DNA from 3 places in the Ensifer soli genome. Region 2 is predicted to be linked to each of the others. Evidence: predicted binding sites of a transcription regulator. Region 2 holds the regulator's gene; each other region holds the start of a gene.

Region 1 (6,597 bases), on a different contig from region 2:
AAGGCCGCCATGCCGACGGGACGCTCTTCAAGGGCGAGCCTGCCGTCGTCACCGATCGTGACGAGCGTCACCGATTTCGTTCCGGACTCGTTGATGTCGCGGCCCTGCGGAATGCCCGGCATGACGACGAAGGGGTTTTGCGCATGGACCATGCGCCGGTGAACGTGGCCGAGCGCCCAGTAGTCGAAACCGTGGCGGCCGAGATCGGCGAGGCTGCAGGGCGCATAGGGATCATGCCCCTCGCCACCGGCAAGGCTGGTGTGCAGCATGCCGATATTGATCGCCTCCGGCCTCGGTGGATGATAATGCGGCAGCAGGCTTTCCGGCGCCTGCGGCTGGGCGAAGCTGATGCCGTGGATGAACACCGGACGGCCGTCGCCGAGCGCGCCCGCCTCGATCGCCTTCGCCCGGCCGGCGAAGACATGGGTGGAGGCCGGCAGGGTCAGCTCGCGCGTCATCAGCGCCTGCGCATCGTGGTTGCCGCGGATGATGAAGACGCGGATCCCCGCCGCATCCAGCCGGCGCAGTTCGCCCGAAAGAAACAGTGCGGTGTTCATCGACGTCTGGCTGCCGTCATAGAGATCGCCGGCGATCAGCAGCGCGTCGACGCTTTCCTCGAGGCAGAGATCGACGATGCGGCTGAGCGCCGTGCGGGTGGCGCCGCGCAACAGCCGCGCGAGCTCGGGATCCTTGAGGGCAAGACTGCGAAGCGGCGAATCCAGATGCAGATCGGCGGTGTGGACGAAGCGGAACGGCATCCGGCGACCATGGACACCGGCGAGGAAGCCCGTCAATGGCAGGCGCGGCGCCATTCCCGGTTATCCCGCATTTTCCGGGCAGGCTCTCCTCGAACGCTGACCATCGCGCCACAGACAGCAACCAATCGCAGCAAAAACCGCGCTCACGGCAGAAAACACTTGCATCCGCAGCGTGATTGCTGGCCATTTGACATGGCCCCTCACAATATCCATATGAATGCTATGAAAAAAACATTCGATGTCTCCGACAAGCTCTTTGAGCTCTACCATCGCGTTCACCGGCTGGTGAACGAGACGATGACGGAGGAAGGTGTTTCGCTCGCACGCAGCAAGTTCCTGTTTTTCCTGTCGAAGCTAGGGCCCTGTCGGTCGACCGATATCGCCTGCGCGCTGAATTTCGCGCCGCGCACGGTGACGGAGGCGATCGACGGGCTGGAACGCGACAAGCTGGTCGTCCGCCGGCCGGACCCGGAGGATCGCCGCGCCAAGATCGTGTCGATCACCGAATTCGGCCAGTCGATGCTGGAAGCGGCGGAGAACCCGAAGAAGCAGTTGATCGAGGAGATCTTTTCCGCGCTCACCGACGAACAGCTCGACCAGATGTACGAGATCGTCAGCCGCCTGGTGGAAAAGACCGACGAGATCCGCCGGCGCAAGCAGGACGCCGCCGCGGCCGAACTTGCGGCGGAATAGCATTCACCCTCCCTTCACCGCCATGAAAAAGGCCGGAGCGTCACCGCTCCGGCCTTTTTTTACGCGACGATGTCGAGGCCTTACATGGCGTCGACGCTGCCGACCTTGAAGAACAGGGTTTCACCCGACGAGCCGTCGACGCCGTCATTGTCGGTGACGACATAGCCGGTGCCGGCGGCATCGATGGCAAACCCCTCGACCTTGTCGACCACATAGCCGCCGGTCGCCTTCAGGTCGGGGATCAGGTCACGGACCTCCTCCTTGGCGACGACGGGCAGCGTCGCGCCGAGCGCCGCCGGCTTCAGGTCGGCGAGCCTGATGCGGTAGAGCCTCTTCAGTGCCGCGGCGTCGCCGATCAAGTTGTCGCGCTCGATCACATAGGCGTAGTCGCCATGAACGGTCAGTTCGGAAAGACCGACCCAGCCGCTTTCCGTCTTCTCCAGCGGATAGGCGACGGCGCTCCATTCCTCCGTCGAAGGCTTGTAGGAGAGGAGCTTGGTGAAGCCCTTGCCGTCGTCCTTCCATTCGCGCTGCACGGCCATCCACAGCACCGTGTCGTCGCCCTCGCCGACCGAGGCGATGCCCTCGAAGCCGAAGCGGGTTTCGCCGGCGCGCAGCTCCGCGGGGATGGCGATCTCCTTCTTGATCTCGCCCTTCTTGTTCACATGCAGGATGGCATGGGCGTAGAGCTTGTCGGCATTGCCTTCCGACGCCAGCCAGTAGCCGCCCTCGCCGTCGAGCGCGATGCCCTCGATGTCGAGCTTCTGCGCCGGCGCGCCGTCGCGGGTGATCGCCAGCGCATCGGTGATCAGCGCCGGGGTCTGCGTCGCGTCGATCGAGAAGATCGTCGGCTGCGAGGAATAGACCGAGTCGTTGACGGCGAGCAGCCTGCCCGGCTCGCCGGTGGCGACGAGGCCGGACAGGGCGCCGAAGCCGATCGGCTGGCCGTCCTTGTCGCTCGACCGGATCATCGGATAGGCGGCCACACCCTCGGCGCGCTCGTAGAGCATCACATGCGAGCGGGCGCCGCCGTCCTCGATGAGGTCCGCCTCGTTGGCGGTGGCGAGCAGGTTGCGGCCGGGAATGGCGACCGCGCCTTCCGGCGAGATGCCCGACGGCAGCAGCTGCAGCAGTTCGGGTTCGCCACCCGTGTCCCTGTAGACGCCGACGATCGAGGCGCGTTCGGTAAGGACGAAAATCAGCGTGTCGTCGCCGAACCGGGCGACCTCCAGCCCTTCCGGTTCCACACCCTTGGCCGTCGACCGCTTTTCCGGATAGTGGCCGATGGCGGCGATCGCCCGCTCCAGCGATGCGCCGGATTCGTAGAGCACCTTGCCGGCCTTGTCGAAAATCGTGAAGCCGCGCGAGCCGCCTTCCCAGTCGCCCTCGTTGGCGGTGACGATGCGGTCGTCATCGAGCCACTTGACGGCGTCCGGCTCGCGCTTGCGGCCCTTCTGACTGTCGGTGAAGGCGAGCTTTCCGTCCCGCTTCGTGTCGATGCCGTCAAGGTCGACGGTACCGGCGGAGAAATGCGCCGTCACCATCGCCGTCTTGCCGTCGATGATGACGATGTGGTTGTTCTCCTGCAGCGTCAGCGCGATCTCATCCTTGCCGTTGAAGGAGACGAATTCGGGCTCGGGATCCTCGCCGGCGATGTCGGCGAGGCCCGTCAGCGCCACATGGCGGATCGAGGCGCAGTCGGCGGCGCCGTCCTTCAGCGCGACGATCACCAGGTCGCCGGCCGGCATCTGCGGGATCGCGCCGTCATTGACCTCCTCGTCGCGCTCGTTCTCGATCGCGATGGCGGCGAGCGTGCCGTCCGTGTTGACGGACACCGAATCCGGCTGGCCGCCGAGTTCGCAGCGGCTATCGATCGTCCTGCCCGCGATATCGATGGTGGCGAGGAAGCCGGACGGGCTCGCCTTGCTCTCGCTGGTATTGACGGCGGCCAGCACCTTGCCGCCCGCGATGGCGACCGAGGTCGGCTCGCCGTCGAGAGCGACGATGCCGCCGGCCTTCGGGACGCGGGCGTCGGTGATGTCGATGAAGCCGATCGCCTTCAGCGGGCTGTCGGAATAGACGAGCGTGGTGCCGTCGGCGGTGGCGGCGATGATTTCCGACGAGGTGACGGAGGCCTTGTCGGCTCCGTCGGGAAGATTGTCGGCGACGGCGAAGGATGCGACGCGATTGAACACCGGCTCGGCCCGGGCCGACAGCGCGGTCGAGGTGGCGAGAACGGCCGCAAGTGCGACCGTCAGCAAAATCGTCTTCATGAAACCCTCCTTGAGACCTGCATAATGACGCGCTTTTGCTGGGCCGATGTTACAGGCGCGTGACAGGAAGGGTCCGGTTCGGCGATGCCCTCCACATTTCCGGTGTCCCCGGATCGCCGTCGAGGCGCCGCCTCTTGCAGTCGCCTTATCGTCCGGCACCGAGGCAATCCGGCTGGGAGAGCCAGAGACGAAAAGAGGCCCGGCAATGCCGGGCCCCGAGCAGTCTTCATGGGCATGACGCCCGGTGGCGGTGGATCAGTTCACCGAATCCCGAAGCCCCTTGCCGGCCGAGAACTTCGGCACGTTGCGCGCGGGGATGTCGACTTCCGCGCCGGTCGAGGGATTGCGGCCCTTCGAGGCTTCGCGGCGGCTGACGGAAAAGTTGCCAAAGCCGACGAGGCGGACATCGCCGCCGTCCTTCAGTTCCGACTGGATGGTCTCGAAAACGGCGTCGACCGCGGAGGCGGCGTCCGCCTTGGACAGTCCCGCCTTCTCGGCTACGGCCGACACGAGCTCATTCTTGTTCATGTTTCCACCCTTTCCTATGGTTGGAACGACAATCGATCGAAGCCCGAAGCGGTTGGGTCCGGCATCGGGCTTGCGAAAGCCAATTGCGCCGAATGTGCCGGAAAGCAAGGCATTGACGGGTGTTTTACAGAAAAAAAGACCGGCGATCCGCCGGTCTTTCCGATTTTGTCGCAAACAGGACGGGCGAACCCGCTGCCGTCAATGGGCGACCGCCGCTCCCGCCTCGTCGCCGTCGACGGGCGTAAGGACCGGCTGGCGGGACGGATCCCACTCGATCGCCACCGGCTGGCGGATCAGAGCGTGTTCCAGCACCTCTCCCATCCGAGAGACCGGGACGATCTCCATCGCGTTCTTCACGTTGTCCGGAATGTCCGCCAGATCCTTGGCGTTTTCCTCCGGGATCAGCACCTTCTTGATGCCGCCGCGAAGTGCTGCGAGCAGCTTCTCCTTCAGGCCGCCTATCGGCAGCACCCGGCCGCGCAGCGTCACCTCGCCGGTCATCGCCACGTCCTTGTTGACCGGAATGCCGGTCATGATCGAGACGATGGCTGTCGCCATGGCAATGCCGGCGGACGGACCGTCCTTCGGCGTCGCCCCTTCCGGAACGTGGACGTGGATGTCGCTCTTGTCGAAGAGCGGCGGCTCGATGCCGAAATCGACGGCGCGCGAGCGGACATAGGAGGCCGCCGCCGAAATCGATTCCTTCATCACGTCCTTCAGGTTGCCGGTGACCGTCATGCGGCCCTTGCCAGGCATCATCACGCCCTCGATGGTCAACAGCTCGCCGCCGACCTCGGTCCAGGCAAGACCCGTCACCACGCCGACCTGATCGACACGCTCCGCCTCGCCGTGGCGGAAGCGCGGCACGCCCAGATAGTCGCTGATGTTGTCGGCCGTCACCTCGACGGTCTTGGTCTTGCCCTTCAGGATCTCCGTCACCGCCTTGCGGGCGAGCTTCATCAGCTCGCGCTCGAAGCTGCGCACGCCGGCTTCCCGCGTGTAGTTCTGGATCACCGCCATCAGCGCCCCGTCGGTCACCGAGAATTCGGCCGGCTGCAGCGCATGGTCGCGGATCGCCTTCGGCAGCAGGTGGCGACGGGCGATCTCGAGCTTCTCCTGCTCGGTATAGCCCGCGATGCGGATGACCTCCATGCGGTCCATCAGCGCCGGCGGAATGTTCAGCGTGTTCGCCGTGGTAATGAACATCACGTCCGAAAGGTCGTACTCGACCTCCAGATAGTGGTCCATGAACGTGCTGTTCTGTTCCGGGTCCAGCACCTCGAGCAGCGCGGACGACGGATCGCCGCGGAAGTCCTGGCCCATCTTGTCGATCTCGTCGAGCAGGAAGAGCGGGTTCGACTTCTTCGCCTTCTTCATCGACTGGATGACCTTGCCGGGCATCGAGCCGATATAGGTGCGGCGATGGCCGCGGATCTCCGCCTCGTCGCGCACGCCGCCGAGCGCCATGCGGACATACTCACGACCCGTCGCCTTGGCGATCGACTTGGCGAGCGAGGTCTTGCCGACGCCCGGAGGGCCGACGAGGCACAGGATCGGCCCCTTGATCTTCTGCGAGCGCGCCTGCACGGCAAGATATTCGACGATGCGTTCCTTCACCTTGTCGAGGCCGAAGTGATCGGCGTCGAGCACGGATTCGGCATGGTTGAGATCCGTCTTGATGCGCGAGCGCTTGGCCCACGGGATGCCGAGCAGCCAGTCGAGATAGTTGCGCACGACGGTGGCTTCCGCCGACATCGGGCTCATCTGCCTGAGCTTCTTGATCTCGGCCTCGGCCTTCTCGCGGCCCTCCTTCGAGAGCTTGGTCTTGGCGATGCGCTCTTCCAGCTCTGCCATCTCGTCGCGGCCGTCCTCGCCGTCGCCGAGCTCCTTCTGGATCGCCTTCATCTGCTCGTTAAGATAGTACTCGCGCTGCGTCTTCTCCATCTGGCGCTTGACGCGCGAGCGGATGCGCTTTTCGACCTGCAGCACCGAGATCTCGCCTTCCATGAAGCCGAGGGCCTTTTCAAGACGCGCCTTGACGCTCGTCGTCTCGAGCATTTCCTGCTTCTCGACGATCTTGATCGACAGATGCGACGCGACGGTGTCGGCGAGCTTCGAGTAATCCTCGATCTGGCTCGCGGCGCCGACGACCTCGGGCGAGATCTTCTTGTTGAGCTTGACGTAGCTTTCGAACTCGGAGACGACCGACCGGCTCAGCGCCTCGATCTCCACCGGATCCTCGGCCGGCTCGACCAGCGTGTGGGCGAGCGCCTCGTAGAACTCCTCGCGGCGGGTGTAGCCGTCGATCTCCGCGCGGGCGCGGCCTTCGACCAGCACCTTGACCG
Region 2 (6,597 bases):
GGGCTTTCCGGCGGCCAGCAGCAGCGCCTCTGCATCGCGCGTGCCGTGGCCGTCAGCCCCGAGGTCATCCTGATGGACGAGCCTTGCTCGGCCCTCGACCCGATCGCCACCGCCAAGGTCGAGGAACTGATCCACGAGCTGCGCGCCAACTACACGATCGTCATCGTCACCCATTCGATGCAGCAGGCCGCCCGCGTCTCGCAGCGCACCGCCATGTTCCACCTCGGCAATCTCGTCGAGGAGAACGACACCGACAAGATGTTCACCAATCCTGACGACCAGCGCACCCAGGATTACATCATGGGCCGGTTCGGCTGATCCGCGCCCCCGTTCAAGGAACACGACCATGGCATCGCATATCGTCTCCGCCTATGACGACGAACTGAAGTATCTCTCCCGCCGCATTTCCGAGATGGGCGGGATTTCCGAGCAGATGGTGGCCGAATCCGTCCGCGCGCTCGTGCATTCGGACACCGGCCTCGCCCAGAAGGTGATCTCCGACGACGTCATCCTCGACGACGCCGAGCGCCAGATCAACGAGAAGGCGATCGTCACCATCGCCAAGCGCCAGCCGATGGCGAGCGACCTGCGCGAGATCATGGGGTCGATCCGCATCGCCGCCGATCTCGAGCGCGTCGGCGACCTCGCCAAGAACACGGCCAAGCGCGTGACCTCGGTCGCCGGTTCCGGCGTGCCGCGCCAGCTCGCCCGCGGCCTCGAGCATCTCGCCGAACTGGCGCTGACCCAGCTGAAGGAGGTGCTCGACGTCTACGCCTCGCGGCTTCCCGAGAAGGCGAAGAGCATCCGCGAGCGCGACGACGAGATCGACGCGATCTATACGTCGCTGTTCCGCGAGCTGCTCACCTACATGATGGAAGACCCGCGCAACATCACGCCCTGCACCCATCTCCTGTTCTGCGCCAAGAACATCGAGCGCATCGGCGACCACGCGACCAACATCGCCGAGACGATCTATTACATGGCGACCGGCGCCCAGCCGGAGGGCGAGCGCCCGAAGGACGACACCACCGCCTCGCTCGGCGCCATCGCCGGCTGAGGAACGCGGCCGCGCGCGCATCGCGCGGGAGAACGGACCGGACGGTTTCCCGGCGGGCTCGCCCGCCGGTCTCCGTCGGCTGCGGCGGGAGGACGTTTTCCGTCCCGCGACCCGCCGACCGCGGGCCTCATGCCAGGGAGCAACAGACCCCATGAATCCGAGAATTGCCGTTGTCGAGGACGAGGAGGCGCTGAGCGTGCTCCTGCGCTACAATCTCGAGGCCGAGGGCTTCGAGGTCGACACGATCCATCGCGGCGACGAGGCGGAGATCCGGCTGCAGGAGCGCGTGCCGGACCTCCTGGTCCTCGACTGGATGCTGCCCGGCGTGTCCGGCATCGAGCTCTGCCGGAGATTGCGCCAGCGGCCGGAAACGGAGCGCCTGCCGATCATCATGCTGACGGCGCGCGGCGAGGAGAGCGAGCGGGTGCGCGGCCTTGCGACCGGCGCCGACGACTATGTCGTCAAGCCCTTCTCGACGCCAGAGCTGATGGCGCGGATCAAGGCGATGCTGCGCCGCGCCAAGCCGGAGGTCCTGTCGACCCTGCTGAAATGCGGCGACATCGAGCTCGACCGCGAGACGCACCGCGTCCATCGCAAGTCGCGCGAGGTGCGGCTGGGGCCGACCGAATTCCGCCTGCTCGAATTCCTGATGACCTCGCCGGGCCGGGTCTTCTCGCGCTCGCAGCTCCTCGACGGCGTCTGGGGGCATGACATCTATGTCGACGAGCGCACCGTCGACGTCCATGTCGGCCGGCTGCGCAAGGCGCTGAATTTCTCCAACATGCAGGACGTGATCCGCACGGTCCGCGGCGCCGGCTATTCCCTCGAGAGCTGACGGGCGCCGTATTCCGCAACGGTAAAACAAAGCGACCGTGATCCGGAAAGGGTCACGGTCGCTTTCGTCTTTGAGATCGGCACCGGTCCGTCCCGGCCTGCCCCGTCAGCGGGCGCGGCGGCGCTCGGCGGAGGGCTGATAGGCGATGCGGGCATGGAAGCTGCAATAGGGCGAGCTGTCGGGCGAGTCGTTGCCGCAGAAGTGGAATTCCTCGTTCAGCGGATCGCCGATCGGCCATTTGCAGGTGCGCTCGGTCAGCTGGGTGAGGCCGATGCTGCGGGTCATCGGAACCACGACGTTGCTGCGGACCGGCGCCACTTCCACCACCGTCTCGACGACCTCCTCGGCGACTTCGACCTCTTCCTTCAGCATGGTCGCGCCGGCCTGGTGGACCACGGTGCGCGTCGTCACCCGGGTCGCAGCATAGTTCGGCGCTTTCGGGGCGGAGGTGGTGCGCTTGGTGTTGCGTGTCGCGGCGGCGGGGCCGCCGGCCTTGGCGCGTCCCGGCAGGCTCAGCCGGTGCACCTTGCCGATCACCGCGTTGCGGCTGACGCCGCCGAGCTGGGCGGCGATCTGGCTGGCGCTGAGCCCCTCCGACCACAGCTTCTTCAGCTTCTCGACCCGCTCGTCCGTCCAGTTCATGATCATCGTCTCCCGTGTCCCGGCGCCGGCATCGATGGAATCAACCATCCCGCCCCGGCCATCCGGCGGAGCGCCAACGCGACAACTTGTGTTTCGGTGACTAGGTCCGCCGCATGCGTCTCTTAATCGGATATTAAGGTACCGGCCCGGGGACTCCGTGGCAAGAGTCCATGGAATCGCTGCGAATCGAAATCTGGGTTTTCCCCAACTTGCTTTCAGGCCGTGGCATTTTTGCAAGCCCTTCCGGCCAAAAAAATCGATCGGCGTTTTCGCCCTCCCGCATGCGGCGAAACGGCGTCGCTTTGTTGACATCACAGCCTAAAAATGATGATAGTGCGGCGCCGCCGAAAGGCGGTTTTTGATTTTTCGGGCCGGTGTTCGGGCCAGCGGCGCCTGATCCGCGGGCATTCCACCGCAGCGATCGAGGGAGACGCGAGATGGCCGACGCCACGCCGCTTTACGACACCTATGCCCGCGCACCGCTGCGTTTCGAGCGCGGCGACGGCGTCTGGCTGATCGCCGAGGACGGGACGCGCTACCTCGATTTCGCCGCCGGCATCGCCGTCAGCTCGCTCGGCCACTCCCATCCCCATCTGGTCGCGGCCCTGAAGGGGCAGGCCGACAAGCTCTGGCACCTCTCCAATCTCTACGAGGTGCCCGGGCAGGAGACGCTCGGCCGCCGGCTGACCCAGGTGACCTTCGCCGACAAGGTCTTCTTCACCAATTCCGGCGCCGAGGCGCTGGAATGCGCGATCAAGACGGCGCGCCGCTTTCATTTCGCCAAGGGCCATCCGGAAAAGTTCCACGTCATCACCTTCGAGGGCGCCTTCCACGGCCGCACGCTGGCGACGATCGCCGCCGGCGGGCAGGCGAAGTATCTCGAGGGCTTCGGCCCCAAGGTGCCGGGCTTCCTGCAGGTACCCTTCGGCGACATGCAGGCGGTCAAGGATGCGATCACCGAGGAGACCGCGGCGATCCTGATCGAGCCGGTGCAGGGCGAGGGCGGCATCCGGCCGGTGCCGAACGCGTTTCTCCAGGAACTGCGGGCGCTCTGCGACGAATACGGCCTGCTCCTGATCCTCGACGAGGTCCAGTGCGGCGTCGGCCGCACCGGCAAGCTCTTCGCCCATGAATGGGCCGGCATCACGCCGGACATCATGGCGGTCGCCAAGGGCATCGGCGGCGGCTTTCCCTTCGGCGCCTGCCTCGCGACGGCGGAGGCCGCCGCCGGCATGGTCGTCGGCACCCATGGCACGACCTATGGCGGCAATCCGCTTGCGATGGCCGTCGGCAATGCCGTCCTCGACGTCGTGCTGGCCGATGGCTTCCTCGAGCATGTCCGCGACGTGGCGCTGGTCTTCCGCCAGGGGCTCGCCTCGCTGAAGGACCGCTACCCGGACCTGGTCGAGGAGATCCGCGGCGAGGGGCTGATGCTCGGCGTCAAGACCCGCATTCCGCCGGCGGAGTTCCTGAAGGCCGTGCGGGCGGAGCATATGCTGGCGGTGCCGGCGGGCGACAACGTGCTGCGCCTGCTGCCGCCGCTGACGACGACGGCGCAGGAGGCGCGCGAGGGGCTGGCGCGTCTCGAGCGGGCGGCGGAACGGATCACGGCCGCGACGGAACGGAAGACCGCCTGACCGGCGGAAGGCGACGACAGCTAAGGACAGGGACAGACGGACATGGCCGGCACCAGGCATTTTCTCGATCTCTCGGCAATGACGGCCGGCGACCTGCGCGTCATCATCGACGACGCCAAGCTGCGCAAGGTGGCGACCAAGGCGGGCACCGACGACAAGCCGCTTTCCGGCAAGATGCTGGCGATGATCTTCGAGAAGCCGTCGACCCGCACCCGCGTCTCCTTCGATGTCGGCATGCGCCAGCTCGGCGGCGAGACGCTGTTCCTCTCCGGCACCGAGATGCAGCTCGGCCGCGCCGAGACGATCGGCGACACGGCCAAGGTGCTGTCGCGCTATGTCGATGCGATCATGATCCGCACCACCGACCACAACCGCCTGCTGGAGCTTGCCGAGCACGCGACCGTACCGGTCATCAACGGGCTGACCGACGACACCCACCCTTGCCAGATCATGGCCGACATCATGACCTTCGAGGAGCATCGCGGCCCGGTGAAGGGCAGGACGCTCGCCTGGACCGGCGACGGCAACAATGTGCTGCATTCGCTGGTCGAGGGTTCGGCCCGCTTCGGTTACCGCATGACCATGGCCGTGCCGCTCGGCTCCGAGCCGAAGGACAGGTTCCTCAACTGGGCCCGCGACAATGGCGGCGACATCGTGCTGACCCATGATGCCGACAAGGCGGTCACCGGCGCCGACTGCATCGTCACCGACACCTGGGTGTCGATGAACCAGGAGCACCGCGCCCGCGGCCACAACGTCTTCCAGCCCTACCAGGTCAACAGCGCCCTGATGGCCAAGGCGGCGCCGGGAGCGCTGTTCATGCATTGCCTGCCGGCGCATCGCGGCGAGGAGGTGACCGACGAAGTGATCGACGGACCGCAGTCGGTCGTCTTCGACGAGGCGGAGAACCGCCTGCACGCCCAGAAGTCGATCCTCGCCTGGTGCCTCAACGCATTCTAAACGGAACCGCCCCGGTCTGTCGCCTGATGCCGTCCCCTTGATGACGATCGGCGAATTCCTACATGCGGCCCATACCGAACAGGCGAGGGCGCCTTGCGCCCGTTTTGACATGCGCCTCGTCCCGTGATCGACCGCGGGTCGGGGGCGCGGGAGTTTTGACCATGACCACCACCGAAAGCGTTCTTGGCGAATTCGGCCATGCCGGCGACGATCACGTCGTGCCCTTCCAGGTCGACGCGCTCGACGTGCGCGGCCGGGCGGTCCAGCTAGGGCCGATGCTCGACGCCATCCTCGGCCGCCATGACTATCCGGCCCCGGTCGCCCGCCTTCTGGCGGAGACGATCGTGCTGACCGTGCTGCTCGGCACCTCGCTGAAGTTCGACGGCAAGCTGATCGTCCAGACCCGCGGCGACGGGCCCGTCGATCTCGTCGTGGCGGATTTCTCGACGCCGCAGGCGGTGCGCGCCTATGCCCGCTTCGACGCCGACGCGCTCGCCGCCGCCGTTGCCGCCGGAAGGACGGCGCCGCACGACCTGCTCGGCAAGGGCGTGCTCGCCTTCACCATCGACCAGGGCCCGGACACGCAGCGCTACCAGGGCATCGTCGAACTCGACGGTGCCACGCTGGAGGAGATCGCCGGCGTCTATTTCCGCCAGTCGGAGCAGATCCCGACCCGCGTGCGGCTGGAGGCGGCCGAGCTGATCGACCGCGACGGCGAGGGCCGGCCGCGCCATCGCTGGCGGGCGGGCGGTCTCGTTGCGCAGTTCCTGCCGCAGGCCCTGGAGCGCATGCGCCATCCCGACCTGCACGGCGGCGACGGCGACACCCGCGACACGCTCTCGAACGAGGACGACCTCTGGTCGGAAGCGCAGGTCATGGTCGCGAGCGTCGATGCGGATGAACTGACCGATCCGACCGTCGGCGTCGAGCGGCTGCTCTACCGGCTGTTTCACGAGCGCGGTGTCACGGTCTTCCCGTCGCAGGAGGTCCTGGATCGCTGCAGCTGCTCGCGCGAGAAGCTGGCGGAGGTTCTCGCGGGCTTCAGCCGCGAGGAGATCGACCATGTGTCGACGGAGGGCGGCATCGAGGTCACCTGCGAGTTCTGCTCGACGACCTACCGTTTCGAGGCTGCGGAAATCCTGCCGCAGTGACACGCACGGCCGTCCCGCGTCCCCGGCGGGAGAGCTTTCAGTTGAGCGTGCGCACGAGGCCCGGCGTGTCGAGGGAGAAGGCGGGGATGTCCACCTCGAACGTGTCGCCGTCGGCCGATTGCATGCCGTAGCGGCCGAACATGACGCCCGACGGCGTGTCGAGCGGGCAGCCGGACGAATATTCGTAGCTGTCGCCGGGGTTGAGCAGCGGCTGCTCGCCGATGACGCCGGGGCCGCTGACCTCGTCGACCTGGCCGTTCTCGTCGGTGATGTGCCAGTAGCGGCTGAGCAGCCGCACGGCGATCTCGGAATGAT
Region 3 (6,597 bases), on a different contig from region 2:
GACGCCGATCTTCGGGCCCGACTACCTGATCCCCTCGCCCTTCGACCAGCGCCTGATCCTGAGGATCGCGCCGGCCGTCGCCCGTGCGGCCGCCGAAAGCGGCGTCGCCGCCCGGCCGATCTCGGACGTCCCCGCCTATCTCGACCAGTTGAACCGCTTCGTCTTCCGCTCGGGCTTCATCATGAAGCCGATCTTCGCCGCCGCGAAGGATGCGCCGAAGAACCGCGTCATCTTCGCGGAAGGCGAGGACGAACGCGTTCTGCGCGCCGCGCAGGTGCTCCTCGAAGAGGGGACGGCGCGGCCGATCCTGATCGGCCGTCCCCCGATCATCGAGGCCCGGCTGAAGCGATACGGCCTGCGCATCCGCCCCGACCAGGATTTCGAGGTGGTCAATCCGGAAGGCGATCCGCGCTACCGCGACTATGTCGACGAATATTTCGCGCTGGTCGGTCGCAAGGGCGTGATCCCGGAGGCGGCCCGCACCATCGTGCGCACCAACACGACGGTGATCGGCGCGCTGTCGGTGAAGCGCGGCGACGCCGACGCGCTGATCTGCGGCGTCGAGGGACGCTATGCCCGGCACCTACGCGACGTGTCGCAGATCATCGGCAAGCGGGCAGGCGTCGGCGCCTTCTCGGCGCTGAGCCTGTTGATTTCGCAACGCGGCGCCACCTTCTTCACCGATACCTATGTCACCTACAGCCCGTCGGCCGAGGAAATCGCCCAGATGACGGCGATGGCGGCCCGCACGATCCGCCGCTTCGGCATCACGCCGCGCGCGGCCCTCGTCTCCCATTCGAACTTCGGATCGCGCGATTCCGACAGCGCCTTCAAGATGCGCCGCGCCATGGAACTGGTGCGGGAACTGGCGCCGGACCTCGAGGCGGACGGCGAGATGCACGGCGATTCGGCGATCTCGGAGGCGCTGCGTCACCGCGTCATGCCGCAATCGACGCTGACGGGCGAAGCCAACCTTCTCGTGTTTCCGAACCTCGACGCGGCGAATATCTCGCTCGGCGTCGTCAAGAGCATGACCGACAGCCTGCATGTCGGGCCGATCCTGCTCGGCGCCGCCCTGCCCGCCCATATCCTTTCGCCCTCCGTCACCTCGCGCGGCGTGGTCAACATGGCGGCGCTCGCAGTCGTCGAGGCGACCTATCCGCAATAAGCGGAGCAATCACGCGATTGTTGGGCAAGATCGTTGCGGCCCGGACCGCGCTGCATTGGCGCGGCCACCGTTTGGCTGTATCCTGCATGCTCCGGCCGACGGCGCCCTTCCCGTCGGCGGCGACGGCATTTCCGGAGACGATATCGTGCGGCGTCTGAGCAGCCTTCTTTCTCTCGCCCTCCTCGCTCTGCTGGCGACGGCGGAAACGTCGGCGGCGCTGACGCTCTGCGAGCGGCTGGAGCGCAAGCTCGCCAGTCTCCCGGAAACCTTAGCCTCCACCGGCGGCGCGCGCGAATTCACCAGCGCGATCTCCGCCCGCGGCATCGAGCTGCGCCGGGCGCGCAACGAGCGGCGGCGCCTGGGATGCGGCGGCGGCAGCGTGGTCGTCATCGGCGGCCCCCAGGCCGAGGCCTGCCGGGAGATCGCCGATGAGATCGCGCTGATGGAACACAATCTGGAGCGGCTGAAATCGCGCCGCCGCGAGGCGATCAGCGGCGGCGACACGGGCGACGAGCGCCGGCGCGTCGTCGCGGCTCTTGAAGTGAACCGCTGCGCCGAAAAGCAGGTCGAGCGCATGGAGGCGGCGGCGCGCGAGCCGGAGACCTTCCGCAACATCATCAGCGACCTGCCCCCGGCCGGCATGTCGGTGCCGCCCGGCGGCGGCGGCGTCATCGACCTTTCGGTTCCCGGTGCAGACCAGGCCGGGCCGCTGCGCACGGTCTGCGTGCGAACCTGCGACGGCGCCTTCTTCCCGATCTCGTCGCAGGCGACACCTGCGGACTTCCCGCGCGACATCGCGGCGTGCGAGGCGCGCTGCCCGGGCGCCGAGACGGAACTTTACTACCATGCGCTGGCGACGGAGGAGAGCGACGACATGGTCTCGGCGATCACCGGCAGGCCCTACCGCGACATGCCGAAGGCGTTCGCCTATCGCACCGCCGCGCGCGGCAGCCAGTGCGGCTGCTCGCTGCCGACGCTTGCTCGCGAGCACGACGGCGAGAAGGCGCCGCCGCAGGCGACGGCAAAGACCCCCTCCGTCGTCGACGTGACCACCGCGACGGCGGCGGTCGACAGCGAGGCGACGAAACCGCCCGTCGTCATCGAGGAGCGGCCCTACGATCCGGCCAACAGCAAGGTCAGGGTCGTCGGCCCGACATACCTGCCGACGGAGGAATCGAAGATCGACCTGAAGAACCCCGCCGGTCCCCGCTACCAGCCGCAGCAGGAAAACTGAACTCGATCTGCATAGGACGTTCGCCCTCAGGCGTTCTTGCGCTCTTCCACGCTGCCGCGGAGCCGGAAGACCATCCCCCTCTTCTCGTCGATGCGCACCTCGATCCCCGGCATGGCGCGAAGCGCCTTTCCGAGCGCCCCGCCATAGGGCGCCAGCGAATATCCGGGGTGATCGCGGCTGAGCGCGGCGCCGAGCAAACCCGGATGCAGCCAGCCATCCTGGTCGGGCTGGAGGGAGGCGGCAGCACGCCGCACGAGATCAACCGCCTGCCGCTGTTCCTTCGTCAGCCTACCGTCTTGCGCGAGCGCGGCCTTGGCTATGAGCGGAAGCGCGACCACGGTCGCCGTCTTTACCGGCGCCACCGCTGCGGGCGGCGACACGGCGACGAAACGGTCGCAGGCCGCGCGAAACGCGTCCGACACATCCGCCTTGCCATAGGCGGTGACGCGGACGCCGGCACCGCGCAGATAGCTCGCGAGCGGCGCGAAATCGCCGTCCGACGAGACGAGGCAGACATGGTCAACGCCGTCACGGCGAAAAAGCTCGATCGCATCGATGGCGAGGCGGATGTCCGTCGCGTTCTTCGTCCTGCCGGCCGACGGCACCTGCACCAGATCGAAGCCCAGGCTCCAGGCGGCATTCAACCATGCCGTGCCGCGCCCGCCGGCGAAGTCGGCGAAGGCGCGGCGCGCGACGACGCGGCCGGCGGCCTCCATCTCGGTGACGATCCGCGCCGCCGCGTCAGCCGCCATGTTCTCGGCGTCCACCAGAATTGCGATTGTCGCCCTGCCCCCTCGATCCATGCCGCCTCGATCCATGCCGTCCCTCGCCGCTCGGTCGCAAGCAGCATCGCCGATGCGAGATGCGTGGGCAAGGCGGCGAGGACCCGTATGGCGTGTCCTGGTTAATGCGACGGCAACGCCGGATCAGCGGTCACGGAAGCGGTTGGTGATCGGATAGCGGCGGTCACGGCCGAAATTCTTGCGGGTGATCTTCACGCCCGGCGCCGACTGGCGGCGCTTGTATTCGGCGATATAGAGCAGGTGCTCGATCCGGTGCACCGTCGCCACGTCATGGCCGCGCGCGACGATCTCGTCTACCCCCATCTCGCGCTCCACCAGGCATTCGAGGATATCGTCGAGAACCGGATAGGGCGGCAGGGAATCCTGGTCCGTCTGGTTCGGCCTGAGTTCGGCCGAGGGCGCCTTGTCGATGATGTTCTGCGGGATGACGACGCCGGAAGGACCGAGCGCGCCCGGCGGCACATGGGCGTTGCGCCAGCGAGACAGGGCGTAGACCTGCATCTTGTAGAGGTCCTTGATCGGGTTGAACCCGCCGTTCATGTCGCCGTAGAGCGTGGCGTAGCCGACGGACATCTCCGACTTGTTGCCGGTGGTGACCACCATCGAGCCGAACTTGTTGGAGACCGCCATCAGGATGGTACCCCGGGTGCGGCTCTGCAGGTTCTCCTCGGGGATGCCGCTCTCCGTCCCCTCGAACATGTCCGAAAGGGCATCGAGAAATCCCTGTACCGGCGCCTCGATCGGGACGGTGTCGTAGTGGCAGCCGAGCGCCTTCGCGCAATCGGCGGCGTCCTTGAATGACTCTTCCGAGGTGTAGCGGTAGGGCAGCATCAGCGTGCGCACGCGCTCCTCGCCGAGCGCGTCGACGGCGAGCGCCGCGCAGATCGCCGAATCGATGCCGCCCGAAAGCCCGAGCACGACGGTGCGGAAACCGTTCTTGTTGACGTAGTCGCGCAGGCCCTGCATGCAGGCGCGGTAATCCGCCTCCTCCGCCTCCGGCAGGCGCGACATGAGCCCCGGCCGGCAGGCCCAGCCGTCCGGTCCCCGCTCCCATTCGGAGACGGAAAGCGCCTCCTCGAACTGGCTCATCTGGAAGGCAAGCGTATGGTCGGCGTTGAAGGCGAAGCTGCCGCCGTCGAAGACGAGCTCGTCCTGGCCGCCGAGCTGGTTGGCATAGAGCATCGGCAGTCCGGTCTCCATCACCCGGCGAAGGACGACCTGATGCCGGATATCGATCTTGCCCCGGTAATAGGGCGAGCCGTTCGGCGACAGCAGGATTTCCGCCCCGCTCTCGGCGAGCGTCTCGCAGACGCCGAGCTCGCCCCAGATGTCCTCGCAGATCGGGATGCCGAGGCGCACGCCGCGAAGATTGACCGGACCGGGCATGGCGCCGGGCACGAAGACGCGCTTTTCGTCGAATTCGCCGTAGTTCGGCAGGTCGACCTTGTCGCGGATCGCCACGATGCGGCCGGCATCGAGGACGGCGACGGAATTGTGCCGGCCGGCCTCGCCGAGCCTCGGGAAACCGACGATGACGGCGGGGCCGCCATCGGCCGTGTCGGCCGCAAGCGCCTCGACCGCCTTCAGGCAGGCGCCGAGGAAGGCCGGCTTCAGCACGAGGTCCTCCGGCGGATAGCCGGAGAGGAACAGCTCCGTCATCAGGAGCACGTCGGCCCCCTCGCGCGCCGCGTCGGCGCGCGCGGCACGGACCTTGGCGAGATTGCCGGCGATGTCGCCGACGGTCGGGTTCATCTGCGCGGTTGCGATGCGGAGGAGATCGGTCGTGTCTACGGTCATCGGCAGGCCTGCATGTCATGGGCGGGACGCGCGGTGATGCGCGGGTCCAGTCTTAGCGCATCGATGGCGGCGATAGACAGGCCCGGCGCGGATTTTTTCGGGTGGATGAAGACGTGGGAGATTGGTGGAAGGCGGGACGTCCGCATGGTTTCCGCGCGATCGCGCCTGCCGGAACAAAACCATTCAGCTTCTGTTCAAGGTGACATCCCTATGACAGTTTGATGACATTTGCATGAAATGGAGTGCATCTTGGCCGGAGTCGATAGTCTCGCCGTCCCGTCGACCCACCGCCTCGGCGCAGAAGGGTTCAGCCTCGACGTGCGCGTCGCGCGACTTCCGGGCCTCTTTAAGCATCTCGCCCTGACGCTGTTGATGGCGGCGGCGCTGGTCGCCACGATCGAACTCATCACCCGCGCCTCCCTGTCCGAGACGGTCGCCTATGTCCTCGACCCGATGCGCCCGGCGACGACGGCGATCGGCCTGGTCTTTCTGGTGCTGATCGCCTTCGATGCCCTCTTCGGCCGGCGGCACATGGGGGTGCTCGTCCTTGCGCCCTTCGCCGTCATTCCGGCGCTGATCTCCAAGCAGAAGCAGATCTTTCTCTCTGACCCTCTCTATCCGACGGACCTTCTGTTCGGCCGCCAGATCGTCGAGCTTTTGCCGGCGATGGTGCGGGACCGGCCGGGAACGGCAATCGCGATCGCTGTCGGCCTTGTCGCCGGCGTGGCGCTGCTGACCTTCGCGCTGCGCCATGCCTGGCGCCGCTTCGCCAGGATCGGCCTTCAGGGCCGGCTGGTGCGGCTCGCCGTCGCGCTGCCGCTGATCGCCGGCTTCGTCAGCATCATGGACTACAACCAGTTCTCCTGGTTGCGTGACCGGCTGCGCGTCATCCCGATCATGTGGGACCAGACGGAGAACTACCGGCACAACGGTTTCCTGCTCGCCTTCTCGATCAACGTGCCGATGGCCAATGTCAGCACACCGTCCGGCTATTCGCTCGACGCGATCGAGCGGATTGCGTCCGAACCGCTGCCTGCCGGCACGACCCACCGGATGAAGCCGGACGTGATCGTCCTAATGAGCGAATCGCTGTTCGACCCGACGCGCCTGCCGAACGTCACGCTCGAACCCGATCCGATGCCGACCATCCGCGCGATGCAGGGCGGCAACGTCTTCTCGCCGGAGTTCGGCGGCATGACCTCCAATGTCGAGTTCGAGGCACTGACCGGGTTCTCGAACGCCTTCCTGCCTTATGGCAGCATTCCCTACCAGCAGTATATCCGCGAATCGCTGCCCTCGCTCGCGACCTTCTTCCGCGGAGAGGGCTATGTCTCGCGCGCGATCCACCCGTTCCAGAAATGGTTCTGGAACCGCGGCTCGGTATACCAGTCCTTCGGCTTCGATGCCTTCGCGTCCGAGGAAACCATGCCGCCGATGGTCAAGCGCGGCATCTTCGCCTCCGACGAATCGCTGACGGGGGAGATCATCCGGCAGGCGGACATACTGGACGATCCCTTCTTCTTCTTCGCCGTGACGCTGCAGGGGCACGGCCCCTACGAAGCGAACCGCTACGCCCACAACACGATCAAGGTCAC

The links. Region 2 encodes PhoB, which activates phosphate uptake and scavenging genes when phosphate is short. Its sites were predicted from a motif close to TGTCATNNANCTGTCAT; they were not measured.
Region 1: ACEVQ6_RS22285 (esterase-like activity of phytase family protein) is a predicted target of PhoB. The motif match lies at 3,773-3,789, and genes of this name have one in related genera.
Region 3: ACEVQ6_RS21430 (LTA synthase family protein) is a predicted target of PhoB. The motif match lies at 5,213-5,229, and genes of this name have one in related genera.

The regions. Positions count from the first base shown of each region.
Region 1 is NZ_JBHFEI010000026.1:9,402-15,998, reverse strand. It holds gene ACEVQ6_RS22295 (metallophosphoesterase family protein) at 1-758, opposite strand, end outside; gene ACEVQ6_RS22290 (MarR family winged helix-turn-helix transcriptional regulator) at 981-1,451, shown strand; gene ACEVQ6_RS22285 (esterase-like activity of phytase family protein) at 1,532-3,724, opposite strand; gene hupB (DNA-binding protein HupB) at 3,980-4,252, opposite strand; gene lon (endopeptidase La) at 4,451-6,597, opposite strand, start outside.
Region 2 is NZ_JBHFEI010000001.1:349,635-356,231, reverse strand. It holds gene pstB (phosphate ABC transporter ATP-binding protein PstB) at 1-318, shown strand, start outside; gene phoU (phosphate signaling complex protein PhoU) at 347-1,057, shown strand; gene phoB (phosphate regulon transcriptional regulator PhoB) at 1,209-1,892, shown strand; gene ACEVQ6_RS01565 (GcrA family cell cycle regulator) at 1,998-2,534, opposite strand; gene ACEVQ6_RS01560 (aspartate aminotransferase family protein) at 2,972-4,171, shown strand; gene argF (ornithine carbamoyltransferase) at 4,214-5,131, shown strand; gene ACEVQ6_RS01550 (Hsp33 family molecular chaperone) at 5,293-6,282, shown strand; gene apaG (Co2+/Mg2+ efflux protein ApaG) at 6,320-6,597, opposite strand, start outside.
Region 3 is NZ_JBHFEI010000021.1:28,565-35,161, reverse strand. It holds gene ACEVQ6_RS21450 (NADP-dependent malic enzyme) at 1-1,168, shown strand, start outside; gene ACEVQ6_RS21445 (DUF2865 domain-containing protein) at 1,311-2,402, shown strand; gene ACEVQ6_RS21440 (NYN domain-containing protein) at 2,429-3,205, opposite strand; gene ACEVQ6_RS21435 (NAD+ synthase) at 3,329-5,002, opposite strand; gene ACEVQ6_RS21430 (LTA synthase family protein) at 5,252-6,597, shown strand, end outside.